DNA from 2 places in the Exiguobacterium sp. RIT341 genome. Region 2 is predicted to be linked to the other one. Evidence: riboswitches for the same ligand, from Rfam matches in the RefSeq annotation. Region 2 holds a riboswitch; the other holds the start of a gene.

Region 1 (8,212 bases), 180 kb from region 2:
CGGATTCGACAGCTGTCTTCAGGTCTTTCGCGACTTGTGAGTCTGCATCTTTCGTTTGGACAGCAATGAGGTTCCGGTATTGCTCGTCCATCGTCTCAAGTGCTAACGCATCGAGTAAATCGAATTTCGCAGCAAGCGCGAAGTTTCCTGGAACTGCTGAGACATCAACGCTTTCGATGGCACGTGGCAGTTGCGCTGCTTCAAGCGGCTTGATGACGAGTTTCTTCGGATTTTTGACGATATCTTTCTCTGAGACGGTCAGTGGATCGACATCTGGCTTCAGTTTGATCCAGCCTTGTTCTGCCAAGAGGTTCAGCGCGCGTGCCTGGTTCGTTGGATCGTTCGGTGTCGCGACTTCAGCGCCTGTCTTGACGTCGTCAAGTGTCTTCGCCGTTTTACTATACAGTCCCATCGGTGCCGTCGGGACAGTGATGAGCCCTTTAAGGTCGAGCTTCTTTTCTTTAGAGAACGTCTTCAGGTAAATCGAGTGTTGGAATAAGTTGGCATCGATATTGCCACTACCGAGTGCGATGTTTGGTTGGATATAATCGCTGAATTCGACGATTTCGACTTTATAGCCTTTCTTTTCGAGTTGCGGTTGAATCGCTTGTTTGACCATGTCGCTATAAGGACCGCTTGTCGCCCCAATCTTGATTGTCTTGTCTTTTTCATCAGCGCTGCTGTCTCCGCATCCTGCGAGGATTCCTGCACCGAGTAAGGCTGTCGCTAAAAAGGCATATCGTTTTTTCATGATTCAACTCTCCCTTTATATGTATGATTAGCGCTTGTCTGTTTTTCGCGCCAGTTGATTGCCAAGTGCTTGAATGCTCTGGACGATGACGATGAGGACAACGATCGTCACGATCATGATGAGATTATCATAGCGATAATAGCCGAAGCGGATCGCGAGGTCACCGACACCTCCGCCGCCGACGATCCCAGCCATCGCCGAGAAGCCGATCAAACTGATCGTCGTTAGCGTGATGCCCTGAATGATGCCAGGGAGTGCTTCTGGTAAAAGGATACTGACGATGATCCGTAATGGTTTCGCTCCGCACGCTTCCGCTGCTTCGATTAAACCAGGTGGAATCTCACGCAGTGATGTTTCAACGAGTCGTGCGAGAAACGGAATCGCTGCGACACTGAGGCTGACGGATGCTGCTGTCGGACCAATCGTATTATCAAGCAAAAATTTCGTTAATGGAATGAGGGCAACAAGCAAGATGATGAACGGCAAGGACCGGACGATGTTGACGACGAAGTCAAGGACACGTCGGATGGCAATGTTTTGAAAGAATAAACCGCGGTCGGTGACGAACAGGAGAATCCCGAGTGGAATCCCGACGACCAATGCGAAGGCAAGCGAAATGCCAACCATCCACGCCGTCTCACCAAGTGCCTTCAACAACTCGGGTAACATCGTTTGTATACGATCAAGCCACATCCTGAATCACCTCGAGTGTATGAAGTTCCGCCGCAAGCCAGTCGAGGGCAGGTGCGATTTGATCGGAGGATCCCGTCAAGCTGACGATTAAGACACCAAAAGCGACGTCTTGGATGTAATCGACTTTTCCGTGCAGGATGCTGACCGAGATATCGTATCGACGGATGGCTTCCGATAACGTACTTTCACCGGTCTTCTCGCCCGTGAACTGCAGGCGGATGATCTTTCCCGGTGTCGCTTGCAAGATGCGTTCCGGTAGCTCGATCTGGAGTGCCGTGTCGACGTAATGTTGTGTCACCGGATGTTTGGCTTGACTGAACAAATCGTATGTAGAGGCGACTTCGACGACTTCCCCTTGCGACATGACCGCGACACGATGGCAAATCTGTTTGACGACATCGATCTCATGCGTGATGAGGACGATCGTCAATCCGAGTCGTTCATTCAAATCTTTCAACAAATCTAAAATCTGCAGCGTCGTGACCGGATCAAGGGCAGAGGTCGCTTCGTCACATAACAAGACGGTTGGATCATTCGCGAGTGCCCGGGCAATCCCAACGCGCTGTTTTTGTCCGCCGCTCAACTGACTCGGGAAGTTCGTTTCGAATCCTTCGAGTCCGACGAGTGAGACGAGTTCACGGATCCGTTCTGGAAAATCTGCTCGTTTGACGCCAGCAGCCTTCAGTGCGAAAGCAATGTTATCTGCGACATTACGCGACTGGATCAATTGGAAATGCTGAAAGATCATTCCTGTCCGCAAACGAAGTTGACGCAAATCTGCTTTTGACATCCCACCGAGCGAGACACCGTCGACCTTGACCGTTCCTTGTGTCGGATGCTCGAGACCGTTGATCAGACGAAGTAACGTACTCTTACCGGCACCGGATTCACCGATGATCCCAAAGATTTCTCCTTTTTGAATCGTCAAATCGACATCCCGTAATGCGAAAATCGGGGTCCGGTCTCGGACGAACCGTTTCGTAATCTGTTTGAATTCAATCATTTGCTCATCTCCTTGTACAAAAAAAAGTCGCTTTTTCCTAGTAGCAGAGCAACCAGAAAAAAGCGACGAAAGTGTAAGATTTCGTAACTTATCTCTCAGAATGAATCCATTCTGTAGGATGTGGCACCGTTCCTGATAGGTGGTTGCCGGACGTCGTTGGGCCTAATCCCTCGGTCGCTCTCGATAAGTAGTTATGCTGTTGGGATTTACTTTAACGGAAATGATTCCCATCTGTCAAATGTTTTTTCAGAATTATTCCGCAACAGGTGTCCGGAACAGGTTGAGCGTTCCAATTCGCTCGACGGCCTCTTCTAGCCGTTCGACGTCAGCAATTAAGCTGATCCGTACGTATCCTTCGCCGTATTCACCAAAAAATGATCCAGGGGTCACGGCGACGTGTGCTTCGTCAAGCAGATGATCCGTGAAGCTTTGGGACGTGTATCCTTCCGGCACGGGGAGCCAGACGAAGAAGGAACCGCCCGGTCGTGGTCCACTCCAGCCGATTGCATCGAGTTTCGTAAACAATGCATCGCGTCGTGTTTCATATAAGCTACTTAACTCACGGACACATGTTTGGTCACTCGTCAGGGCAACGGTCGCTGCATGTTGGATCGGTGTGAAGGCACTGACGTAGAGATGTTCCTGATACGTCTCGATGCTTGAGATGACGGACGGATTTCCGATCGCGAAAGCGATTCGGAAGCCAGACATGTTGAAGCGTTTCGAGAGTGAGAACAACTCGATTCCGACATCTTTCGCCCCTTCCGTCTGCAAGAAGCTTCGTGTGGGACCATCAAAGCTGATGCCACCGTAGGCTAAATCATGGACGACACAAATATCATGGGCATCCGCGAAGGCAACTGTCTGTTCGAAGGCTTCTGCTGTCGCTGTCGCACCTGTCGGATTACTCGGGTAATTGAGGAACAACATCCGGGCGCGCTCGACATCTGTCGTATCAAGTAAATCGTAATCCGGCAGGAAGTTATTTTTCTCAAGCAATGGAAGCGTAATCGGGTAAGCACCAGCAAGTGCTGCTCCAGACAGGTAATCCGGGTACCCCGGATCCGGGACGATGACACCTTCTCCAGGATTGACGATCGTTTGTGGTAAGGCGACGATTCCGGCTTTACTACCGAGAAGAATTGCGACCTCGGTTGCCGGATCGATCGTGACGCCGAATTCGTTCGCATAAAAGCTCGCGACGGCTTGCTTTAGAAAATCATGTCCACGAAATGGTGGATATTGAAGGTTTGTTGGCTCATCGATCGCCTGTTTCAAGGCGTCGAGAATATGTACGGGCGTCGTTTGATCGGGTGTTCCTTGACCAAGGGTGATGACATCATGTCCGGCAGCTTTCACAGCACCGATCCGGTTCGCAAGTTCAGCGAAAACGGGAGCAGGAAGCCGATCGATGGCGATGGATGGAGCGAAATGTTTCATGGATGTGTGCCTCCTTCGTAGTATTGTCGTCAAGGATAACGAATATTCAGTCAAAAGAAAAGAACTTTTTTGAAATTCAAAAAAATCGTCCAATAAACAGGTACAGATATGTGGAGCGGGAATAGAGAGTAGGGAGAGGAGTGAGGAGATGAAGCGAGCTAGCTGGAAAGAAGCAGTCGTCTATCAAGTCTATTGGCGCAGTTTTAAGGATTCGAATGGGGACGGCATCGGTGATTTGCGAGGTGTCATCGACAAGCTAGATTACATCGCATCGCTTGGTGTCGATATCGTCTGGTTAAATCCATGTTACCGTTCTCCAGACATCGATAATGGCTATGATATTGCCGATTATTACACGATCATGGACAAGGCGGGGACGATGGGCGATCTACAAGAGTTGATCACAGCGGCTCACGCACGCGGCTTAAAGATAATTCTTGATTTGGTCGTCAATCATACGAGTGACCAGCATGACTGGTTCCGTCAGTCGCGAGACCGAATCCACGACAAGGATGATTGGTACATCTGGAAAGATGGAACGAAAGAGACTCCCCCGAACAATTGGCGGTCGTACTTTGCGCCGAGCCCGTGGACGTGGAGTGAAGAGCGCGAACAATATTATTTCCATTCCTTTGCGAAAGAGCAACCGGACTTAAACTGGGAACAACCGGCTGTCCGGCAAGCGATCTACGACATGATGAACTGGTGGATCGCTCAAGGGATTGACGGTTTCCGGATGGACGTCATCAACTTGATCAAAAAACGTTCGCTTGAGGATGTCGTCAATCCGTTTAATCTATCGTATCTCGGGAATCAACCAGGTGTGCACGACTTCCTTCAGGAAATGCATGCGAACGTCCTTGCCGGGAAAGACTTGTTCACGGTCGGTGAGATTCCGTTCGTTGGTCCGGAAGACGGTCTGTTATATGTCAGTGAAGAACGTGAAGAACTTCGGACGCTGTTTCACTTCGAAATCGCGGACGACATGGAGGCGATGGATCTTTTACGTTTCAAGGAAATTCAGAAACGATGGTATGACGTCTTGTATCCGTTAGGCGTCAATTCACAGTTTCTCAACAACCACGATCATACGCGACAAGTGACCCGCTTCGGCAGTGAACGATACCGAGTCGAGAGTGCGAAACTACTCGGTTTGATGTTGCATACATTACCTGGCATTCCATACGTGTATCAAGGAGAAGAGATTGGGATGACGGGGATTCGCTTCTCGGATCCGTCGCTCTATCAAGACGTCGCCTTTCGCAATCGATATGAAGAGCGCGTCGCTGGCGGCGAGGATCCGGAGGTCGTACTCTCGTCAATGCAGTTACTCGCACGCGATAACTCCCGCACGCCGATGCAGTGGGACGGTACGTACGCGGCAGGCTTTACGAGTGGGAAACCGTGGTTAGCGGTCAATCCGAATTACACGGACATCAACGTCGCGCAAGCAGAAGCCGATCCATCATCCGTACTTGCCTTCTACCGAGCATTGATTCAGATGCGAAAGGATCATCCAATCATGGTCTATGGTACGTATCGCGACTTAGCTCTTCATGATCCGTATCTCTACATCTATGAGCGGGAACTAGAGGGAGAAGTGTGGCGGATCGTTCTCAACGTGCATGATGAACCGATGCAAACTGCCTTCGTTTTATCACAAGATAAGTTGCTTGTGTCGAACTATCCAGATATCTCGGATGAACTACGTCCTTATGAAGCACGTGTATATCGATATACTGTTACAGAACAGAATTGAACTGCTGGACGAAAAAACATCCGCGACGTGTCAGGAACGCGTCGCGGATGTTTTTTCGTGTGTTATTTGAAAGGTGACGATTTTTTCGTCTGTAAGACTTGCGTGAATCGATCGACGGCTTGGCGCATCTCGTAACTTGGTCCAAGGATGAGGGGACCATGTCCGACGGCAAGAATATCTGGAGACAGTTCCGTTAATTGATCGGCGGAGCGAAGAGCAACGTCCGGATCCCATGTCGCAAGTGCTGGGAACGGAAATTGCCAACGGACGTCACCGGAGACAGCGAGTCCCCCTTGTGTCTGAAAGGCATCTCCGGCGATCAGCATCCGACTACCTTCATGCCAAAGAGAAATCGAACCAGGTGTATGACCTGGCGAGGCGATGACGCTGAGGCTACCGACTTGTTGACCACTTTCGAGCAATCGATCTGGACGTGTTTTGATGTTTTTCGGAATACCGCCTTTTAAGGGGGTCGTTTCGCCTTCGCGTAGCGTCTCGTCCCCACTGAGCAATGCGGCATCACGGTAACTGATGCAGACTTGAGCGAGAGGAAAGGCATTCGCAAGGAAATCGAGCGAGCCGACATGATCGGCATGTGCGTGTGTCAGGATAATCGCGCCGAGCGGTTTTTCTTGCTTTCGAATATAGTGATAAAGCGCCTTTGCGTTGATTCCGAGTCCGGCGTCAATCAATGTCAAACTGTCTGCTTCTTCAAACAGGTAGCAATTGACCGGGAAAAAGGATGGGGTCGTCTGCAATTGGTGTAAACGTTCGATGATCGTGACACGCATCGGCTTCACTCCTTCAAAAAGTAAATAGACTTCTTCTTTAGTATCGTCTGTTTTTGAATAGGCGTCTAGACGGATTATGTGTAAAAAGAGGCACCATCTATTACTAGATGATCCCTCCCATGCTAATTATTCAAATGTCACAGCGAAGACAGCGCCGGCATGTGGTGCATCATCTCCGTTGGCAGCTGTCGTGACGAGTAAGCGATCTTCGTAAAAAATCGGACATGTCGGATTCGAGACAGGGAAGTCGACATGATCCAGTTTTTCGCCCGTCGTAAGATTCCAACGTGTGATACATGATCCGGCGTAATGTGCGATCCAAGCATGACCTTCAGCATCCTTCGTCATACCATCCGGAAATCCTTCTTCCTCTTCGAGATCAACGGCGACGCGTTTATTCGAAAGTGGGGCATCGGGAGCGTAGTCGAAGGCATAGACTTTTTTCGTTGGTGTATCGATATGATAGAGCGTCTTGCCATCTTCTGACCAGACGAGTCCATTAGAGTTCGTCAAGTCTTCGTGTAAAACCTCGATGGAACCGTCATGACGCAGACGGAACAGCCCAGCTGTTTTACCGTCTTCTTCATTAATGCTACCAGCGACATATTGTCCGGTCGGATCGAGCTTGCCATCGTTCATCCGATCAGAATCCGGTAATGACAATTGATGTTCGAGAGACAGATGACCTTCCTTGAGATCGAACGTGCCAAAGCCATGTGCTGATGTGACACGCAATAAGTCCGGAGCGTCCGTCAAGGCAATCGATGTAATAGCGCTTGGCAACGTATATGGTTTAAGTGCTTCTGTAACAAGATCATATGAAAAGAGCAGTTGATTCGGAATATCGACGAAATAAAAGCGTTTTGTTTTTGCGTCGTAAACAGGAGATTCACCTGTCTTACACGTGATATCAATGAATAGGGAAACGGTCATGAGTACTCTTCCTCCTAAGCGGACGGCTCTACATGCTGTCCAAGTAATAACAATTTAGTATACCTGTTTTGATACGCAATCAAACCTAATTCAAGGTGTATACTCGCAACGACTTTGGGAAAAGAAACGTTAAAAAAATAGCCTGCTTCCAAAGCAGACTATCGGTATGAACGTGACGTCAGCGGCTTTTCACCAGTAGGTTGACCGCTTCCTTCACGAGTTCTTCTGTTTGTCCATCGCCGTTTTGTTCTGCTTCCTTGACACACTCGATCAAATTCGAGCTAACGACGACGCCGATCGTACGGTCAATCGCAGAACGGGCAGCGGAGAGCTGGGTGATGACATCGCGGCAATCTTGCCCTTCTTCCATCATCCGTAAAATACCTCGTAGCTGTCCTTCAATCCGACTAACACGGTTTTTCATCTTCCGATCATAATCCATTTTTATTCCTCCGATTCCCGTTGACCTGACGTCATGTAGTATCTTTATGCTATGCCCATTACGGTATCGCTGTCAATTCAGCAGAATTTTAAGCTATACTTTTAATAGAATGAGGGAATATGGATGTGGTGAAGTTTTTTACTTAGAAAATGGGTGAAATCGAAAACGATTTGGTGTCAGCTTGCGTATACTATATGATAGGGCTGACGTCAGAAGGAGGAGAAGGATGCACACTCAATCCGATGAATCGCTTTATCATCTGATGCGTAGCGGTGACGAGCAAGCTCTCGAGACATTATACGATAAGTACGAGAGGTTATTGTTTTCATTCGCCCATCGCTTTACGAATAATGACCGGTTGTCCGAAGAAGTCATACAGGAAGTATGGATGAAGATTTGG
Region 2 (8,212 bases):
ATGCCAACAACTGATAAAAAAGATAAACCTGAACGTTCCTATACTTTGGCTCAATTGAGCCAGCTGACATTAAAAGAATTATATGAAATCGCAAAGACGAAGAATGTCCCGCAATATCGGGAAGCCCGTAAGCGTGAGTTGATGTTCAAGATTCTAAAAGCACAGGCGGAATCAACAGGTCTTTATTTCCTCGAAGGGGTACTTGAAGTCATCCCTGGTAATCCACAAATGCAAAACGATGGTGGCTTCGGCTTCCTTCGCCCTATCAATTATTCCCAATCCTCTGAAGATATCTATATCGCCGCTTCTCAAATCCGACGCTTCAATCTACGTAATGGTGATGTCGTCACAGGTAAAGTACGCCCACCGAAGGAAAACGAACGTTTCCAAGGGTTACTTAGTGTGGAAGCCGTCAACGGCGAAGCACCGGATACAGCGCGTAACCGTTTGTTCTTCCCGGCGCTGACACCGATCTATCCGGATCGTTTAATGCGTCTTGAGACAGAGCCACGTCATTTATCGGTTCGTGTCATGGATATGATTGCACCAGTTGGGTTTGGACAACGCGGTTTGATCGTCGCACCACCAAAAGCAGGGAAGACGTCACTCCTCAAAGAAATCGCGAACTCGATTCAAGAGAATCATCCGGATGTCGAGCTGATCATTCTATTGATCGATGAGCGACCAGAGGAAGTAACTGACATCGAGCGTTCGGTTCCGGGAGCAGACGTCGTCAGTTCAACGTTCGACGAAACACCGGACAACCATGTGCGGATTTCTGAACTTGTCCTTGAACGGGCGATGCGACTTGTCGAACATAAAAAAGATGTCGTCATCTTGATGGATTCGATCACGCGTTTGACTCGTGCGTATAACTTAACAGTGCCGCAAAGCGGACGGACGCTTTCAGGGGGGATTGACCCAGCAGCGTTCCACAAACCAAAACGGTTCTTTGGTGCGGCGCGAAACATCGAACATGGTGGCAGTTTGACGATTCTTGCGACGGCACTCGTCGAGACGGGATCCCGCATGGATGACGTCATCTATGAGGAATTCAAAGGAACAGGAAACATGGAGCTACATCTCGATCGTAAGCTGTCGGAACGCCGAATCTTCCCGGCAATCGACATTCGCAAATCAGGTACGCGGAAGGAAGAACTCTTGCTTCCGAAAGAGCAACTCGATGCGCTCTGGACGATTCGTCGGACGATGAACGAGTCGAACGAGTTCGTCGATACGTTCCTGCGTAAGATTCGCGACACGAAAAATAATGAAGAATTTTTTGCTGAACTTGAGAAAGAAAAGAAGAAGACGGTTCGACGTGCACCTGCTAAACCGCGTACCGTCAAGAAGGAAACGACGACGGAAAAATAACTATTGCGACGCGTAAAAAAATCGTTTAGTATAGGAAGGTAACTTACTCTGGCTCAGCAAATGGACCAGGGCGGAAGGAGAGAAATCAACCATGAAACAAGGAATTCACCCTAACTACAACAAAGTAGTATTTATGGATTCAACGACTGAGTACAAATTCTTAAGCGGTTCTACTCGTTCTTCGAACGAAACGATCACTTGGGAAGATGGTAACGAGTACCCACTCATCCGTGTGGATGTGTCTTCAGACTCGCACCCATTCTACACAGGTCGTCAAAAGTTCAACGCGGCAGATGGTCGTGTCGATCGCTTCAACAAAAAATACGGCCGCAAGTAATTACTTGCCGGTTCTTAAAAAACAGCCTGCCTCCATTACGGAAGCAGGCTGTTTTTGTATAGGCTGAATTGCGAACGGTACGTAAGGTACGTCTTTAAGACGAACGAGAAAGCAATCCCGCCGACGATCCCGATCAAGTACGGCATAGCATCTGGATGTGCCAAGATGTAGTCGACGACTTTATGGAACGAGATATGACGACCAACAAAGTAGCCGGCGCCCAAGAACACACTGACCCAAATCAAAGCACCTGTATACGCGTAACTCGCAAAAATGCGAAACGGCATTTTTGAAACACCTGCAAAAAAGGCAGAGAGTTGGCGAAGACCAGGTATGTAGTAACCGATGATCAAGACCGATTTGCCGTAACGACGAAATCCGGCTTCAGCGGAGAGAATGTGTTTTTCTGAGATGCGCATCTTTGGTCCGACGCGATGCAACAGGGGCATGCCGAGTTTTAAGCCCAGCACGTAGCTAATCGTCATTCCAATGCAACTGCCAGCGTAAGCGGCAAGAATCGTACCGAACAGCGGTAGATTGCCTTGATGCATCCAAAAACCGGACAGGACGAGCAAGGTCTCATCAGGAACCGGCAATCCCACGATACCACCTGCGAGAAGGACGGAAAGACCAAGGGCGCCATATTGGTGCAGAATGTCATGTAAGAGATGATGAATCGGGGACACCTTCTTTCGCGAGAATCTTCTTCTTTAGTGTACAGGAAATGGATGAAGGTTGGAATGAAAGGACAAAAATTCTAGGTAAAGAAAAAATGAATTTTGATTTCCGGAAGTCAACCCTTTTTCTCAATACCGTTTCGAGCTATACTCGTTAAAGTGACTATTTTTAGAGGACGGTGTCGGACGATGATGCATGTAATAAATCAGTACGGCTGGATCGAAGTAATTTGTGGCAGTATGTTTTCCGGGAAATCGGAAGAGTTGATTCGTCGTGTCAGACGGGCACAGTACGGCAAACTGCCCGTTCAAGTATTCAAGCCGGCAATCGATGACCGGTACCATGAAGAGCATGTCGTCTCTCACATCGGAAATTCCGTCGTGGCGATTCCAATGGCGACGAGTCGTGATCTCTATGCAGCAGTAGCGGAAGAAACACAAATTGTCGGAATTGATGAAGTTCAATTCTTTGATGATGAGATCGTTCAAGTCATCGAAGCACTTGCGCAAGACGGAAAACGCGTCATTTGTGCAGGACTCGATCAGGATTTCCGGGCAGAGCCATTTGGCAAGATGCCGGAATTACTGGCGCGCGCAGAATTTGTGACGAAACTTCAGGCGATCTGTCTCTCATGTGGCGATCCGGCTTCCCGGACACAACGTTTGATTGATGGAAAACCAGCGAACTATGATGATCCGATCATTTTAGTCGGCGCTTCAGAATCGTATGAGCCACGGTGCCGCCACTGCCATGAAGTGCCAGGAAAGCCGAAGCCGCTCCAAACGATGCAGCACCAAAAAGGATAAACAAAAAAGACGAACCGATGATGGTCGTCCTTTGATGTAACAGCTGTTCGCTTCTAAGTGAAGACGAATAGCTGTTTTTTTATTATCCCGTTTCCTGTGAGAAACGACTCGAGCGTTCGATGAAACGAATCGTCTCACGCACGATCAAATCCTGATCATGATCGAGGGTCGCGACGTGGTACGAGTTGAGGAGACAGTAGATTCGTTTATCATTCGTCCCGATATGCTGATGCAGATAATCCGAGCTCGACGGCGGAACGACGTGATCGGTTGCCGAGTAAAGAATCAATGTCGGTAGAAGGATCGATCCAAGGCGTCCTTTCGTCTCATCCATCAAGCGGACGAGTTCGAATGCACAACGACTCGGAACGAGGTCATAGATGATTTCGAAAGCAGACCGTTTGATATCCGGTGCCCCTTCTGGTAAGTACTGTGGACCATCTTCAAACGACAATGCTTCATAAGACGGAACGGAGAGAGCGGCATTGATCGTAATGATGCCTGAAAATGGAATCCCGTCAGCGGCGAGCGATAGTGCGAGCGTCGCGCCCATCGATTGACCGATGACGAAGACTTGATCGCATGTTTCTTGTAAACATGCATAGCCGTCTTGCAGGCTCTGCTTCCAACATCGAGCAGTCGATTGTTCGAACTCACGGACGTTCGTCCCGTGACCACGCAAACGTGGAGCATAGACAGTGAATCCTTTAGCAGCAAATGCCTCACCGACGTCCCGAACACTTTGCGGGGTCGCATTAAAACCATGACAGATTAAAATGCCAATCGGTCCACCTTGAAGATAAAATGCTTCAGCACCAGTCAATACAGGATAGTTCATCATTACTATTTTTCCTCCATTCGTGAAAAAAACTCGTCAACGTCACTGCTTGGACGCCCACGAGTTTTTCACCGTATCATCCAAAGCCGCGCTTTGCTGGTCGGAGCACCTTACAGATTGCAGGTTGCCGTGAAGTCATAGAGCCAGGTCTCTCGTTCACTCTTGATAAATATCATATTGGAATTGTCGGATTAATCATTGAAACGATGGTAGCACGACCGAAAATGCCTTGTCAAATCGTTCTGGACGAATCGTGATTTGTTCTTTCAGCTAACTCATAACTTATGACTCAATCGATATGCGACAAATGGATTATTTTTGCAAAGTTGGTTGACTTTTAAAGGTTCGACCCGTAATGTAAAAATTAGTTTTACGACATAAGCAACAACGCAACAACACACATACGAATTTCATACCGCAATACTTATCCAGAGAGGTGGAGGGACTGGCCCTACGAAACCTCGGCAACAGACTCATTATGAGCACTGTGCCAATTCCATCAGACAGATGTCTGAGAGATGAGTGGAGTGGATTCTGCCACTGTGCGGATCCAGGTCTCTTCTTGTTTCTCAAGAAGGGACCTTTTTTGTTGAATGAAGGGGGAAAACGGAATGATTGCATTTCATCAAGTCAAAAAAACGTACGTCACGAAGGATCAGACGATCGCAGCACTCGACGGTGTCGACCTGACGATCGAGAAAGGCGAAATCTTCGGTGTCATCGGCTTTAGCGGTGCCGGGAAAAGTTCATTGCTCCGCTGCGTCAACCTGTTAGAACGACCGACGTCAGGAACAGTGACGGTCGACGGGGAAGATTTAACACAACTATCACCAAAAAAATTACGCCAAGCGAAACAGCGGATCGGGATGATCTTTCAACACTTCAATCTATTGAATGCAAACACGGTCTTTACGAACGTTGCGAAACCACTCGTTCTCGCAGGTGTCAAGAAAGACGAGATTCGTCGCCGGGTGACGGAATTACTCGAATTCGTCGATCTTGCGGACAAGGCGGATCATTACCCGGATCAATTATCCGGCGGACAAAAGCAACGTGTCGGCATCGCCCGGGCACTAGCGACGCAACCATCCGTGCTCTTATGTGACGAAGCGACGTCAGCACTCGATCCTCAGACGACACATCATATTCTCCAGTTATTAAAACGCATCAATGCGGAATACGGGATCACCATTCTCTTGATCACCCATGAGATGGGCGTCATCCGGGAGATTTGTGACCGGGTCGCCGTCATCGAAGCCGGGAAGCTGATCGAGTCAGGAACAGTCTTTGATGTCTTTTCGAATCCGCAGACCGAGACAGCGAAAAACTTCGTCCGCTCCGTCATGCATGATGAAATTCCGGCATCAATTCGTCAGTTGATCGAGTCACGGAATGCGCATCCGATCTATAAGATTCATTTTCTCGGACATCACACCGGACAACCACTCTTATCGCAAGTCGCAAAACGCTTCGACGTCGATGTCAACATCCTGCACGGTAGCATCACGGAGTTACAGGAAACACCGTTCGGTACATTACTTGTTGAACTGATCGGTGAAACAATCGAAGTAAAACGGGCCTTACAGTACATCGATCAGGCACAGGTGACCGTCGAGGAGGTGCTTGCTGATGCTAGTTAACTACAGTGATATCTGGACAGCATTTTTGCAGACGATGACGATGGTGTCAGTGTCGTTATTATTTTCGACTTTGATCGGTTTACCACTCGGCATCCTGCTCGTCGTCACCCGAAAAGGGGCATTGCTCGAGAACGTCCCGCTGTTCACATTCTTCAACAGTATCGTCAATATCTTCCGTTCAATTCCGTTCATCATCTTACTTGTTGCGATCATCCCGTTGACACGGTTGATCGTCCAGACGTCGATCGGAACAGAAGCCGCCATCGTTCCACTCGTCTTTTATGCCGCCCCGTATATGGCACGGCTGATCGAGAGTTCCTTACTTGAAGTCGACAAAGGTGTCCTTGAGGCAGCAGAAGCGATGGGGGCGACGCCATTCCAAACGATTTTCCGCTTCCTTCTGCCGGAAGCACTCGGTTCACTAATCCTTAATTTAACGATTGCAACAGTCGGCTTGATCGGGGCGTCGGCGATGGCAGGCGCCATCGGTGGTGGTGGACTGGGTGACTTAGCAATTACGTACGGTTATCAACGGTTCGACACGAAAGTCATGATCATCACGGTCGGGATTCTCGTTATCTTAGTCCAAGGCTTACAGACGACAGGCAACATCGTCGCACGAAAAATCAGAAGACATTAATCAAGGGAGCGATTCAGCCATGAAAAAAGCAGTAGCGATTGGAGCAACATTAACGACGATTTTATTTGCCGGGTGCTCAGCATCAGGAGAAGAAGAAAAGACGATCAAGCTCGGGGTCAGCGGTTCAGATACTCAAGTGTGGGATTACGTCGCGAAAAAAGCGGAAAAGGAGGGCATCAAAATCGAACTCGTCAAGTTCTCCGATTATGTCCAGCCGAACATGGCACTGGCTGAGGGTGAGATCGACGCCAATGCCTTCCAGACGATTTCCTACTTCAACGCCTTCAAGAAGGAACATAAGTTGAAGCTGTCGCCGATTGCGACGACCGTCATTGCACCGATGGGCATTTACTCAGATAAATATAAGGACGTCAAAGATATTCCAGTCGGTGGCAAAATCGCTGTTCCGAACGAAGCGACGAACATGGGACGTGCCTTCTTGTTACTACAAGAAGCAGGTTTGATCAAATTACCGGACGACTTCGACGGCAATGGATCGGTCGATAAGATCGTTGAAAATCCGAAGAAACTGAAAATCGTTCCGATCGTCGCGGGACAAACGCCACGCGTCTTACCGGACGTCGCTGCATCGATCATCAATAACGGTATTGCTGTTGACGCAGGACTAAATCCGATCAAAGACTCGATCGTCCATGAGAACGAGACAGCAAAACCATACATCAACATCATCGCGACACGGACGGAAGACAAGAACAAAAAAGAACTGAAAAAGATCGCGTCGCTTTACCAACAAAAAGATGTCGCGGCTTTCATCAAAAAAGAATATAAAGGTAGCTCGATCCCGACGTTCGTTCCACTAAGCGACATCGGCGAATAAATTCTAAAGGAGAGTGGATAGCATGACGACACCAGTACGCACGACATGGGTAGAGACGATTGAGCAGGACATCGAACAAAAACGGGAATCGTATCTTGAGACGAGCCACCGGATTCATGCGACGCCGGAAATCGGTAACGAGGAATTCTTTGCTTCGCGACTACATGCAGAGCGTTTGACGGCAGAAGGCTTTACAGTAGAACTCGGCGTCGCAGGGCACGAGACCGCATTCTTCGCGAAGAAGTCAAGCGACCGACCTGGCGCGACAATTGCCTTTCTCGCTGAGTACGATGCGTTGCCGGGCATCGGACACGCATGCGGTCATAATATCATCGGAACGACGAGTGTCGCAGCGGCGATTGCGCTCAGCAAAGTGCTTGATGAAGTCGGTGGGAGTGTCGTCGTGCTTGGAACGCCAGCCGAAGAAGGTGGGCCGAACGGAAGTGCGAAAGGCAGTTTCGTCAAACACCAGTTGCTTGAAGGAATCGATGCGGCCTTGATGGTCCATCCGTCCGGACAAACGCGGATCACGGGATCCTCTCTTGCGGTCGATCCGCTCGATTTTGCCTTTACGGGTCGTCCCGCGCACGCAGCGGCGACACCGGAAGAAGGTATCAACGCTCTCGACGCTGTCATTCAGCTCTTCAATGGGATCAACGCCTTACGTCAGCAGTTACCGGATGATGTCCGGATCCACGGGATCATCACGCATGGTGGCGATGCGCCGAATATCATTCCGGAATACGCAAAAGCACGTTTCTTCATTCGGGCGACGACACGGGAACGGCTGAATGCCGTCACGGAGAAAGTCAAAGCGGTCGCGCAAGGTGCGGCACTTGCGACCGGGGCGACGCTTGACGTCATCGCTTTCCAAAATGAAGTCGACAATCTCGTCTTCAACCGGACGTTTGATCGTCTCTTCCAAGAAGAAGCAGAGGCGCTTGGGCAAATCGTGCACCTCGACGAACGACCGGGTCTTGGATCGACGGACGCGGGTAACATCAGTCAAGTCATCCCGACAATCCATCCGTATATCAAGATTGGTCCGGACGATCTCGTCG

The links. Region 2 has a riboswitch for S-adenosylmethionine ahead of BW42_RS10620 (carboxylesterase). Riboswitches for the same ligand answer to the same signal wherever they lie in the genome.
Region 1: another riboswitch for S-adenosylmethionine. It lies ahead of BW42_RS09805 (methionine ABC transporter ATP-binding protein); the one in region 2 lies ahead of BW42_RS10620 (carboxylesterase).

What each region holds. Positions count from the first base shown of each region.
Region 1 is NZ_JFYW01000008.1:158,916-167,127, reverse strand. It holds gene BW42_RS09815 (MetQ/NlpA family ABC transporter substrate-binding protein) at 1-751, opposite strand, end outside; gene BW42_RS09810 (methionine ABC transporter permease) at 779-1,444, opposite strand; gene BW42_RS09805 (methionine ABC transporter ATP-binding protein) at 1,434-2,447, opposite strand; SAM riboswitch class I at 2,533-2,637, opposite strand; gene BW42_RS09800 (aminotransferase class I/II-fold pyridoxal phosphate-dependent enzyme) at 2,700-3,887, opposite strand; gene BW42_RS09795 (alpha-glucosidase) at 4,036-5,646, shown strand; gene BW42_RS09790 (MBL fold metallo-hydrolase) at 5,709-6,437, opposite strand; gene BW42_RS09785 (SMP-30/gluconolactonase/LRE family protein) at 6,564-7,370, opposite strand; gene BW42_RS09780 (metal-sensitive transcriptional regulator) at 7,549-7,812, opposite strand; gene BW42_RS09775 (RNA polymerase sigma factor) at 8,039-8,212, shown strand, end outside.
Region 2 is NZ_JFYW01000008.1:337,180-345,391, reverse strand. It holds gene rho (transcription termination factor Rho) at 1-1,374, shown strand; gene BW42_RS10635 (type B 50S ribosomal protein L31) at 1,466-1,711, shown strand; gene BW42_RS10630 (DedA family protein) at 1,747-2,397, opposite strand; gene BW42_RS10625 (thymidine kinase) at 2,581-3,195, shown strand; gene BW42_RS10620 (carboxylesterase) at 3,278-4,036, opposite strand; SAM riboswitch class I at 4,104-4,205, opposite strand; SAM riboswitch class I at 4,455-4,558, shown strand; gene BW42_RS10615 (methionine ABC transporter ATP-binding protein) at 4,645-5,673, shown strand; gene BW42_RS10610 (methionine ABC transporter permease) at 5,663-6,313, shown strand; gene BW42_RS10605 (MetQ/NlpA family ABC transporter substrate-binding protein) at 6,333-7,151, shown strand; gene BW42_RS10600 (M20 family metallopeptidase) at 7,174-8,212, shown strand, end outside.